DNA from 2 places in the Streptomyces sp. NPDC017991 genome. Region 2 is predicted to be linked to the other one. Evidence: riboswitches for the same ligand, from Rfam matches in the RefSeq annotation. Region 2 holds a riboswitch; the other holds the start of a gene.
What was found. Region 2 has a riboswitch for glycine ahead of gcvP (aminomethyl-transferring glycine dehydrogenase). Riboswitches for the same ligand answer to the same signal wherever they lie in the genome.

Region 1 (5,886 bases), on a different contig from region 2:
CGGTGTTCACCAGCGCGGGGTCGTCCACGACATCCTGGTTGATCTCGGTGATCTCACCGCTGACGGGCGAGTACAGGTCGCTCACCGACTTGGTCGACTCCAGCTCGCCGCAGGTCTCGCCCGCGGTCACCGCGGCACCGACCTCGGGGAGCTGGACGTACACCACGTCGCCGAGCGCGTTGGCCGCGTGCTCCGTGATGCCGACCGTCGAGACGCCGTCCTCGGCGCCCGACAGCCACTCGTGCTCCTTGCTGTAGCGCAGCTCTTGGGGGTTGCTCATGGCCTGAATTCTCCTGTACGCGGGGGAGTGCTGATGCAGGGGGAGTACGGGTGAGCTGGGCGGATGTGCCCAGAGTCACTTCTCACGGCCGGCGTTCGCCGACCAGTGTCACTTCTGGCGCTTGTAGAACGGCAGAGCCACGACCTCGTACGGCTCGTGACTGCCCCGGATGTCCACGCCGACACCGGTGGTGCCGGGCGCGGCGTGCTCCGCGTCGACGTACGCCATCGCGATCGGCCTGCCGAGCGTCGGCGAGGGCGCGCCGGAGGTGACCTCGCCGATCACCTTGCCGCCGGCGACGACGGGGTAGCCGGCGCGCGGGACCCGGCGGCCCTCGGCGGCCAGGCCGACCAGGACGCGCGGGGGCGCCGACTCGGCACGGGCGGCGGCGGCGGACAGCGCCTCGCGTCCCACGAAGTCGCCCTCCTTCTCGAACTTCACGACCCGGCCGAGCCCCGCGTCGAACGGCGTGAGCGCGGTGCTCAGCTCGTGTCCGTACAGCGGCATGCCCGCCTCCAGGCGCAGGGTGTCCCGGCAGGAGAGCCCGCAGGGGGCGAGTCCGGCCGCGGCTCCCGCGTCGGTCAGCGCCTGCCACAGCTCCTCGGCGTCGGCCGGGGCCACGAACAGCTCGAAGCCGTCCTCGCCGGTGTAGCCGGTGCGCGCGATCAGCGCCGGGACGCCCGCGACCGTGCCGGGCAGGCCCGCGTAGTACTTCAGGCCGTCCAGGTCGGCGTCGGTGAGGGACTTCAGGATGCCGGGGGACTCGGGGCCCTGCACGGCGAGCAGGGCGTACGCGTCCCGGTCGTCGCGCACCTCGGCGTCGAAGCCCTCGGCGCGCTCCGCGAGGGCGTCCAGCACCACCTGGGCGTTGGAGGCGTTGGCCACGACCATGTACCCGGTGTCGGCGAGGCGGTAGACGATCAGGTCGTCGAGGATGCCGCCGTCGGCCCGGCAGATCATCGTGTAGCGGGCGCGGCCGGTCTTCACACCGCCGATGTTGCCGACCAGCGCGTAGTCGAGGAGCGCGGCGGCCTGCGGCCCGCTCACCGTGATCTCGCCCATGTGCGAGAGGTCGAAGAGACCGGCCCGGGTCCGGACGGCGAGGTGCTCGTCGCGCTCGGAGCCGTATCGCAGGGGCATGTCCCAGCCCGCGAAGTCGGTCATCGTCGCGCCCAGCGAACGATGCAGGGCGTCGAGCGCCGTGCGGCGCGGTTCAACGGGGGTGTTGCTGCTCATCGGCGGGGCTCCCAAGGCATGACGGCGAGGTCGTTCCTCCCCATCTGTCATCGGAACCTGAGAGGTTCGCCGTGACCACCGCCGAGGACGGGGGTCACTGACTTGCACCTTGGGTGGGGCCGACGCCCTGACGGTCAGGGGGCGGCCCGCTTTTCAGATGTGCCTCGTCCGCGCGGTAACGGGGGCCTGAGAGATTCAAGGGAGGGACTTGCTCCTTCGGCGCCCGGGCACTCGTACACCTGCGTGTACACGTTCCCGGAACTCTCCCGCGCGGATTCAAGCGGCCGGTATGCAGTTGGCGGGCACATCATTGCACGCCCCCGGGTCCGGCAGGGGGCCGCACGGTGCGGAGACGGGTGGCCAGGGGGTTCACAGTGATCTGTGACGGGGCTGTGGCAGGACAAGAACAGAAACGGGGGGACCAGCGCATTACCTTCTCTTTACACTCGATGGAGATGGGTCCGCCGACCTCATGGGGAGGACGATCAGGGTGAACAGGACCACGGCGTACGCGACCGGCACGGGCATCGCGCTGCCCAAGCAGCCACCCGCTCCGGCCAGGGAGGCGTGCGACCCGCTGGTGACGCCCGTCGTCCGCGATCTCCGAGCGCGCTCGGGGCACAGCCCGCACGGCCTGCGCTTCGGCGCGGCCGATCTGGTGGTGGTCACGGGGCTGCCGGGCAGCGGCAAATCGACCCTGATGCGCCGGGCGGTGACCGGCCGCCGCATCGACTCCCAGGACACCCGCGACCGCTGGGACGAGCGCCTGGCCCGTTTCCTGCCGTACGCGGTCTACCGCCCCCTCGTCCGCGCCGCGCACTACGCGGGCCTGCGCCGGGCCCTGCGCTCCGGGGAGGGCGTCGTCGTGCACGACTGCGGTACGCAGGCCTGGGTGCGCGACTGGCTCGCCCGGGACGCCCGGCGCCGCGGCGGCACCCTGCACCTGCTGCTCCTCGACGTCGATCCGGGCACCGCCCTCGACGGCCAGCGCGAGCGCGGCCGGGGCGTCTCGCGGTACGCGTTCGCGCGCCACCGCGGCGCGGTCGCCCGGCTGCTGCGCTCGGTGGAGAAGGGAGACCTCCCGGAGGGCTGCGGTTCCGCGGTGCTCGTCGACCGTGCCGCCGCGGACGTACTGCGCCGCATCGATTTCGGCGACTGAGGACGACTAACCTCGTCAACCGCACACGGCGGTTGGAGCAGGCGGTGGAGATGGACTTCCAGGCACAGGACATTCCGGCACACGCACACCCCCATACGGGCTGGCCGGGCAACGAGTTGGAGGAGGTGCTCGCCGCCTCCCTGGGGCTCCCTCCGTCGCCCTCGACGGGGGCCCGGATCGTGGAGACCCTCGGGCGCAGCTTCATCTGGGTGCCGCTGCCCGAGGGGGGCGGTCCGCACAGCGGGCCGCTCGACCTGCCCACGATGGAGCTGGCCGGGCAGGCGTACGTGCCGGTCTTCACCTCGGAGCAGCAGTTCCGCCAGGTCGTCGGCGACCGCATGGCGTACACCGTGGCGCCCGCTGTGGAGTTCGCGCGCGGTCTGCCGCCCCAGGCCGGCATCGTGCTGAACCCGGACGGCACGGTCGGGATACCGCTGCCCCCGCCCGCCGTCGCCGAGCTGTGCCGGGCAGGGCGGACCGAACTGGACGGGCCCGCGAGCGGCGGCCGGGTCCGGCTGTTCCAGCCCGACTGGCAGGACGACCCGGTGGACTTCCTGGCGGCGGCCTCGGCGGAGTTCGACGCGACCGGCCTGGTGGCGGGCGCCCGGCGCTGTCTGGCGAGCATCGAGGGCGGCGACACCGTGATGTTCGTCGGCGTCGAGGTGACGCACTGGGACGAGCACGCCCGCACCCTCCCCCTGGACGCCCTGGGCCGCGCCCTCGGCCGGGTCCCCCTGCCCCACCCCGTGAACCTGGTCTTCCTGGACGTGGCCCAGGACCCGGTGGGCGACTGGCTCAGGGAAAAGGTCCGGCCTTTCTACACCCGAGCGTTCTAGACCCGATTCGAGGCCGCGCCCGTCAGGGCGCGCCTCGAAGGGGCGCGGGGAACGGCGCGGCCGGCCACACACAACCCGCACCCGACAGCGCACAGAGCGTCCCGAGCTCAAATCGCCAAACCCAACGGAGCGCAACGGTGCTGTCGGGATCGCCACTTAAGCTGGTTTCATGGCTCGGTCGGAGTGGTGCGATGTTCAAGTGAACGGGACACCTCATCGAATGGGACCGGTATGTCAGTGATGTCGCGAAGGGGCGGTAGAAGGTGAGCGCGTCGGGCACGGCCGCGGCCGGGCAGGTCGAGCACATGCTGCGCCAAGTGACGCCCGGGCGTTACGACGCCTACGAGGCGCTCCTGCGCGCACTGGCGACCCCGCCGTCCGGTCAGGTGTGGATGCTGCTCTGGCACGGCCAGGCGGGCTCGCCCGACGCCCAGTACGGGAACATGGAGGTCGACGGCTTCGGCTACGCGCCCTGCGTGACCTCCGCCCAGGAGCTCTCGGCCAGCGGCTGGAACCGTTCGTACGAGGTGGTCGACGGGCTCGACGTCGCCCGCACGCTCTACCCCGACCACTACGGCCTCTGGCTGAACCCGCACGCGCCGGGCGGCGGCGTCGGCATCCCCTGGCTCGATCTGCGGCGTATCGCCACCGGCCTGGAGCGGCAGCCCGCGGGCCCGCTGCGACTGTCCGAACCGGGCATCGAGATCCCGCAGTTCTACGCCCAGCTCACCCAGAACGCGCACCGGACGGCCGCCGTCCGCTCGCTGCGCCGCGCCTGGGTGCAGCCCGCGCTCGGCGCCCCGTACCTCGCCATCGGACTCGATGTGTACGACACCAGCCCGCCGGCCGTGGACTCGGTGCGGGCGATGATGCAGCAGTCGATCGGCGCGGTGCCGGACGGGCTGCCGGTGTCGACCGTCGCGATGTCCGACGCGTACGACCCGGTGGCTCTGTGGCTGCGCGCCAACGCGCGGCCGTTCTACGACCGGGAGGCGCACGCGGCTCCCGTCCAGGCGCCGGCGGCGGGCGGTTACGGGTTCCCCGGCGCGTACTGAGATGATCTGGAGGGACGCGCTCCATCCAGCAGGGTGGGCGTGACCCGTCAGGCGGAGTCCACCCAGTGGAGCATCCGCTCCCATACCCGTACCGCCGCTGGGCGGAATGTCCCGATCTACGCGGGTAAATGGAATGCGAGGCCCCTTTCGCCCCAAGTGTCATGTGTCCGACCCCCGTTACCCGGCGTTCGGATAACGGAACCCTCCTGACGGCATCACGGTTGCGCATCCATTCGCCTTGAAGTCTGGCTTCAGATCACCGAGGCGTTGAAGACTCCCGGTCCAGGGGGTTTAAACCTCCAGATGTGTACGACGGACTGATCACGCCGCTACAGCGGCAAGCGTGGGCCGGCTACCGCCGGTTGAGAGGGGTCCCTGCCACGATGACGGCACCATTGCACGAGCCGACGGCCGAAGCCGCACCGAGCGCGGCCGAAGAGGCGGCGCTCATTGCCGGCTCCGCCGAGGCGAAGGCGGTACAAGGGCGTTCCCTCGGCCGCATCGCCTGGGAGCGCCTGAAGCGCGACAAGCTGGCCCTGGCGGGCGGCATGGTCGTGCTCGTGCTGATCCTGATCGCGCTGTTCGCGCCAGTGATCGCCAACCTGGTCGGACAGGATCCCGAGACGCATCACGAGGACCTGATCGACCCGCTCTTCTCGACCCCCACCGGGTCCTACGGCGGCATCAGCGGGGACCACCTGTTCGGTGTCGAACCCGTCAGCGGCCGCGACATCTTCGCCCGGATCGTCTACGGAGCCCGGATCTCCCTGCTGGTCGGCTTCCTGTCGGCCCTGGTCGCCGTGGTGCTCGGCACGATCCTCGGCGTACTCGCCGGCTACTTCGGCGGCTGGGTCGACGCGGCCGTCAGCCGCGTGATGGACGGCCTGCTGGCCTTCCCGCAGCTGCTCTTCATCATCGCGCTGGTCTCGGTCATGCCGAACGAGATGCTGGGTCTGACCGGCACGGGCGTGCGCCTGTTCGTGATGATCCTGGTCATCGGCTTCTTCGGCTGGCCCTACGTCGGACGCGTGGTCCGCGGCCAGACGCTCTCGCTGCGGGAACGCGAGTACGTGGAAGCGGCGCGCAGCCTCGGAGCAGGACGGTTCTACATCCTGTTCAAGGAGCTGCTGCCCAACCTGGTCGCTCCGATCATCGTCTACACGACGATGATGATCCCGACCAACATCCTCACCGAGGCGGCGCTCAGCTTCCTGGGCGTCGGCGTCAAGCCGCCCACCGCCTCGTGGGGACAGATGCTCTCCGCGGCGATCGACTACTACGAGTCGGATCCCATGTACATGGTGATCCCCGGTGTGGCGA
Region 2 (5,886 bases):
TCCTGCCGGGCGTGGGGCCCGCCACGGGCGACCATCTGCGGCGGGGCGGGATCAGCACGGTCGGGGAGATCGCGGAGGCGGGTGAGGACGAACTCGTACGGCTCCTGGGGAAGGCCCACGGCCTCGCCCTGTACGCGATGGCGCTGGCCCGCGACGAGCGGCCCGTGGTGGCCGAGCGGGACACCAAGTCGGTGTCCGTCGAGGACACGTACGACGTGGACATCCATGACCGGGTGCGCGTACGGATGGAGGTGCAGCGGCTTGCGGACCGGTGCGTTCAGCGGCTGCGCGGTGCGCATCTTTCGGGGCGGACCATCGTGCTGAAGGTGCGGCGGTACGACTTCTCGACGCTGACGCGGTCCGAGACGTTGCGGGGGCCTACGGACGACCCGGCCGTGGTGCGGGAGGCTGCCGCGCGGTTGCTGGAGGCGGTGGACACCACGGGGGGTGTGCGGTTGCTGGGGGTCGGGGTGACCGGGCTTGCCGACTACACGCAGGAGGATCTGTTCGCGCAGGCGCAGGCGCAGGCGCAGGCGCAGGCTCAAGCCCAGGCCCAGGCCCAGGCTGGGGCGCAGGGCGCTGCCGCGGGGGGGTCGGCGGTGCTCGGGCCGGAGTCGGAACCGGAGCCTGGGGACGAGGTGGCTGCGGAACCCGAGCCGGAGCCGCCGGCTGAGCGGCAGTGGCGGGCGGGTCACGATGTTCGGCATGTCGAGTTCGGACACGGGTGGGTGCAGGGGAGTGGGCTGGGGAGGGTGACTGTGCGGTTCGAGACGCCGGATTCCGCGCCGGGGCGGGTGAAGACGTTTCGGGTCGATGACCCTGGGCTGGAGAGGGCGGAGCCGTTGCCGCTGGTTGCGCCTGTGCGGTTGCCTGCGGCGCTTGGGGAGGGGGAGGGGTGAGGGTGCGTTTGAGGGTGCGGGTTCGTTGTGGCTGGTCGCGCCGTTTCCCGCGCCCCTGAAGGTCCTGGAGGACTGGGTTGTCAGGTGGGGTTTTTTTTGGTGGCTGTGTGGCCGAAGTTTCGGTCTGGGAAGGGGGGTGGGGGGGATACGTCCAGGCCGTAGTGGTGGTAGAGCTGTAGTTCTTGTTCGGGGGAGAGGTGGCGGCCTACATCGAAGTCGGGGGCGTCCCTGATCAGGGAGCGCTCGAAGGGGACGTGCAGGGATTCGTCGACCACTTCGCTGGGCTCCAGGGGGACGAAGGCGTCCCGGCTGAACAGGCCGGTGCGTATGGCCGCCCACTCCGGTGCGCCGGTCGCGTCGTCGAGGTAGACCTCGTCGACGGTGCCGATCCTCGTGCCGGTGCGGTCGAACGCCTTGCGGCCTATCAGGTTGCGCGGATCGATGTCGGTCTGCACGGGCCCTCCAGCTGCTCGCAACTCATCCGTAAGCACTACGAAAGAGCACTTTGAGGTGGACGGCCACTTGAGGGAACCCCGCTGGTAGGCTGGGCGACGGCTGCTGACCCCGTGCGGGAGAGTCCTCCAGGCTTCAACGGAGGCGCCGAAGGAGCAAATCCTCCCCGGAATCTCTCAGGCACACGTACCGCATGGACGAGGTCACTCTGGAAAGCAGAGCGGTGTTCGAGTTTTCGACGGGCTCCGCTCTCACCGACGGTGAAAGCCGGTGCGCCCTCGCGGCGAGCCGGTGAAGCTCTCAGGTTGTGATGACAGAGGGGGAGGCCGTTCGGGCACCCGCACAGTGGTGCCCCTCGAAGGTCGTCAGACCAGGAGGCCTCCGCAATGACCGCCCAACGTATTCCGCTCTCCGAGCTCGAACAGGGAATCCCCTTCGAGCAGCGTCACATCGGGCCCGACTCCGAGGCCCGCGCCAAGATGCTCGCGCAGGTGGGGTACGGCTCGCTCGACGAGCTGACGGCCGCCGCGGTGCCGGATGTGATCAAGAACGCCGACGCGCTCGAACTGCCGGGCGCGCGCACCGAGGCCGAGGTACAGGCCGAGCTGCGTTCCCTCGCGGATCGCAATCAGGTGCTGGACTCGATGATCGGGCTCGGTTATTACGGGACGTTCACGCCGCCCGTCATCTTGCGCAACGTCATGGAGAGCCCGGCCTGGTACACGGCTTACACGCCGTACCAGCCGGAGATCTCGCAGGGGCGGCTTGAGGCTCTGCTGAACTTCCAGACCGTGGTGGCCGAGCTGACCGGACTGCCGACCTCCGGGGCCTCGCTGCTCGACGAGGGTACGGCGGCCGCCGAGGCCATGGCGCTGTCGCGGCGCATGGGGAAGAACAAGAAGGGTCTCTTCCTCATCGACGCGGACACCATGCCGCAGACGATCGCGGTGATAGAGACCCGCGCCGAGCCCACCGGCGTCGAGGTCGTCGTCGCCGACCTGAGCGACGGCATCCCCGCAGGGCTCGCGGAGCGTGAGATCAACGGCGTACTCCTGCAGTACCCCGGCGCCTCCGGCGCCGTGCGGGACCTGGGGCCCGTCGTCGAGCAGGCGCACGAGCTGGGCGCGGTCGTCACCGTCGCCGCCGACCTGCTCGCCCTGACGCTGCTCACCCCGCCCGGTGAGCTGGGCGCCGACATCGCCGTCGGTACGACACAGCGCTTCGGTGTGCCGATGGGCTTCGGTGGACCGCACGCCGGATACATGGCCGTACGAGAGAAGTTCGCGCGCAGCCTGCCCGGGCGGCTCGTCGGCGTCTCGGTCGACGCGGACGGCAACAAGGCGTACCGCCTGGCCCTGCAGACGCGTGAGCAGCACATCCGCCGTGAGAAGGCGACCAGCAACATCTGTACGGCCCAGGTGCTGCTCGCGGTGATGGCGGGGATGTACGCCGTCTACCACGGTCCCGAGGGTCTGAAGGGCATCGCTCGGCGTACTCACCGGTACGCCACGATCCTTGCCGCCGGTCTGCGGGCGGGCGGGGTCGAGGTCGTCCACGAGGCGTACTTCGACACCCTCACCGTGCGGGTGCCGGGCCGGGCCGCCGAGGTGCTGGCCGCCGCCCGCCAGGGCGGGGTCAACCTTCACCTGGTGGACGCGGACCATCTGTCCCTGTCCTGCGACGAGACGACCACACGGGCCCAACTGAGTGTCGTCTGGTCGGCGTTCGGCGTCGACGGCGATGTGGCCGCACTGGACGGGACGGCCGAGGACACGCTGCCGGCCCCGCTGCTGCGCACCGACGAGTACCTCACGCACCCGGTCTTCCACCAGTACCGCTCGGAGACCGCGATGCTGCGCTACCTGCGCCGCCTCGCCGACCGCGACTACGCGCTCGACCGGGGCATGATCCCGCTCGGTTCGTGCACCATGAAGCTCAACGCGACCACCGAGATGGAGCCGGTCACCTGGCCCGAGTTCGGTCAGCTGCACCCCTTCGCGCCCGCCGAGCAGGCGCAGGGCTATCTCACGCTCATCCGTGAGCTGGAGGAGCGGCTCGCCGAGGTGACGGGCTACGACAAGGTGTCGCTCCAGCCCAACGCCGGTTCGCAGGGCGAGCTGGCCGGTCTGCTGGCCGTCCGCGGCTACCACCGGGCCAACGGTGACGAGCAGCGCACGGTCTGCCTCATCCCGTCGTCCGCGCACGGCACGAACGCCGCGAGTGCGGTGATGGCCGGGATGAAGGTCGTCGTCGTGAAGACCGCAGGGGACGGCGAGATCGACGTCGAGGACCTGCGGGCCAAGATCGAGCAGCACCGTGACGAGCTGTCCGTGCTGATGATCACGTACCCCTCGACCCATGGGGTGTTCGAGGAGCACGTCGCCGACATCTGCGCGCAGGTGCACGAGGCGGGCGGGCAGGTCTACGTGGACGGCGCCAACCTCAACGCGCTGGTGGGGCTCGCCAAGCCGGGGCACTTCGGCGGCGACGTCTCGCACCTCAACCTGCACAAGACCTTCTGCATCCCGCACGGCGGCGGCGGGCCGGGCGTCGGCCCCGTCGGCGTGCGCGCGCACCTGGCGCCGCATCTGCCGAACCACCCGCTGCAGCCCGCCGCGGGGCCGGAGACGGGCGTGGGCCCGGTCTCCGCCGCTCCCTGGGGCTCCGCGGGCATCCTGCCCATTTCGTGGGCGTACGTCAGGCTCATGGGCGGGGAAGGGCTCAAGCGGGCCACGCAGGTCGCCGTGCTCAGCGCCAACTACGTGGCCAAGCGCCTGGAGCCGCACTTCCCGGTCCTCTACACCGGTCCCGGCGGGCTCGTGGCGCACGAGTGCATCATCGACCTGCGGCCGCTCACGAAGGCGACCGGTGTGAGCGTCGACGACGTCGCCAAGCGGCTCATCGACTACGGGTTCCACGCGCCGACGATGTCGTTCCCGGTGGCCGGCACGCTGATGATCGAGCCCACCGAGAGCGAGGACCTGGCCGAACTCGACCGGTTCTGCGACGCGATGATCGCCGTTCGCGCGGAGATCGAGAAGGTCGGCTCGGGGGAGTGGGCGGCGGACGACAACCCGCTGCGCAACGCCCCGCACACGGCGGGCGCGCTCGGCGACACGTGGGAGCACGGGTACAGCCGCGAGGAGGCCGTGTTCCCGGCCGGGGTCTCGGCCGCCGACAAGTACTGGCCGCCGGTGCGGCGGATCGACCAGGCGTACGGCGACCGGAACCTGGTCTGCTCCTGCCCGCCGCTGGACGCCTACGAGGAGTAGTCGCGCCCGGACATGCGTCGGGGCCGGTTCCGGGAGTGCTTCCCGGGGCCGGCCCCTCTTGGTGTGCGTCTTGTTCCGCGTTCTGTTCCGACCTTGTGCGTCTTGTTGCGGGCCTGCTTCCGGACGGTCTGCCTCGCCGCCCGTTCCCGTCGCCCGTGCTGCGCCGTGCCGTTCAGGCGGCGGTCATCACATCAAGGGCCAGAGGCCGGTGCGGCGCGATGATCCGGCCGTCCGGCAAGAGCTCACCGGTGTCCTCGAAGAGCAGGACGCCGTTGCACAGCAGGCTCCAACCCTGTTCCGGGTGGTGCGCCACGAGGAGCGCTGCCTCCCGGTCGGCGGAGTCGGCTGTCGGGCACGGTCGCTGGTGCTGGCACATTGATGGGATCTTTCGCTTCGGTGTGAGGTCGGTGCTCGATGTGTTGTCTGTTACGCGGCTCGAACTGGTGTCCATTGCCGCCCCCCGTTTGTCAGATGGTCCGGAACCCAGTGTTGCCCTATGGGCGTCAATCCGCAGGGATTTGACGCCAGCGCTCCTCACAGGTTGATGACGCATCACCCGTGCGGACGGTTCATCCCAACTGGGGTGTCCCTTCGGGTGGTTCGCAATGGTCGGATGGGGCTAGTCCGGACGGGCCGGGAGTGCGCTGCGTTTCGCACGTGTCACTCCGAGCGACACCCTCCCCAAGTTCTTCCCTCTGCCCTCTTCATCGGTGGGCGCACAGAGATGTGCCCCGCGGCCGGGGTGGTGGCCGCGGGGCAGTGGAACCAAGGTGGGCTCAGGCGGGTGAGCCGAGCAGGGGAGTGGCCGCGGGTGCCAGCCGGTGCGTCAGGACGGGCAGCAGTTCGGCCACGCGGTGCGGCCGGTGGGCGGCGATACCGGGTGGGGCGGGTGCCAGCGGCACCAGCAGGTCGGTGGCGGCGAGGTGACCCTCCGTGCCGTCGGCTGCGAGGTCGCCGTGCAGCCAGAGTGTGAGCATGTAGAGCCCGGGTACCGAGAGCAGACGTGGCTGGTACGCCCCCTGCATCGTCTCCGCCTGGCGCAGGGCGCGTTCGGTCGCGGTGACGTACGGGCCCTCGAAGAAGTGGGAGAAGGCCCAGCCGTCCGGGGTCAGCCTGGTTTCCGCGCCCGCCACCGCGCGTTCGTGGCACCGGATGAGGAAGCGCCATCCGGCGAGCCGGGTGGCCGAGGTACCCGCGGGGGTGATGCGGTCGAGTACGTGGACGGGCAGCGGCAGTTCGGCGGTGAGGGGTCCCTGGGTGTC

Region 1: linked by a shared signal. The riboswitch ahead of gcvT (glycine cleavage system aminomethyltransferase GcvT) and the one ahead of gcvP (aminomethyl-transferring glycine dehydrogenase) in region 2 are both predicted to bind glycine.

The regions. Positions count from the first base shown of each region.
Region 1 is NZ_JBIRGP010000016.1:34,246-40,131, forward strand. It holds gene gcvH (glycine cleavage system protein GcvH) at 1-280, opposite strand, end outside; gene gcvT (glycine cleavage system aminomethyltransferase GcvT) at 389-1,516, opposite strand; glycine riboswitch at 1,680-1,795, opposite strand; gene ACH4DZ_RS37080 (AAA family ATPase) at 1,989-2,675, shown strand; gene ACH4DZ_RS37085 (enhanced serine sensitivity protein SseB) at 2,726-3,511, shown strand; gene ACH4DZ_RS37090 (enhanced serine sensitivity protein SseB C-terminal domain-containing protein) at 3,775-4,566, shown strand; gene ACH4DZ_RS37095 (ABC transporter permease) at 4,950-5,886, shown strand, end outside.
Region 2 is NZ_JBIRGP010000033.1:9,474-15,359, forward strand. It holds gene ACH4DZ_RS44280 (DNA polymerase IV) at 1-899, shown strand, start outside; gene ACH4DZ_RS44285 (PRC-barrel domain-containing protein) at 980-1,354, opposite strand; glycine riboswitch at 1,459-1,554, shown strand; gene gcvP (aminomethyl-transferring glycine dehydrogenase) at 1,739-4,624, shown strand; gene ACH4DZ_RS44295 (DUF5999 family protein) at 4,797-5,000, opposite strand; gene ACH4DZ_RS44300 (hypothetical protein) at 5,401-5,886, opposite strand, start outside.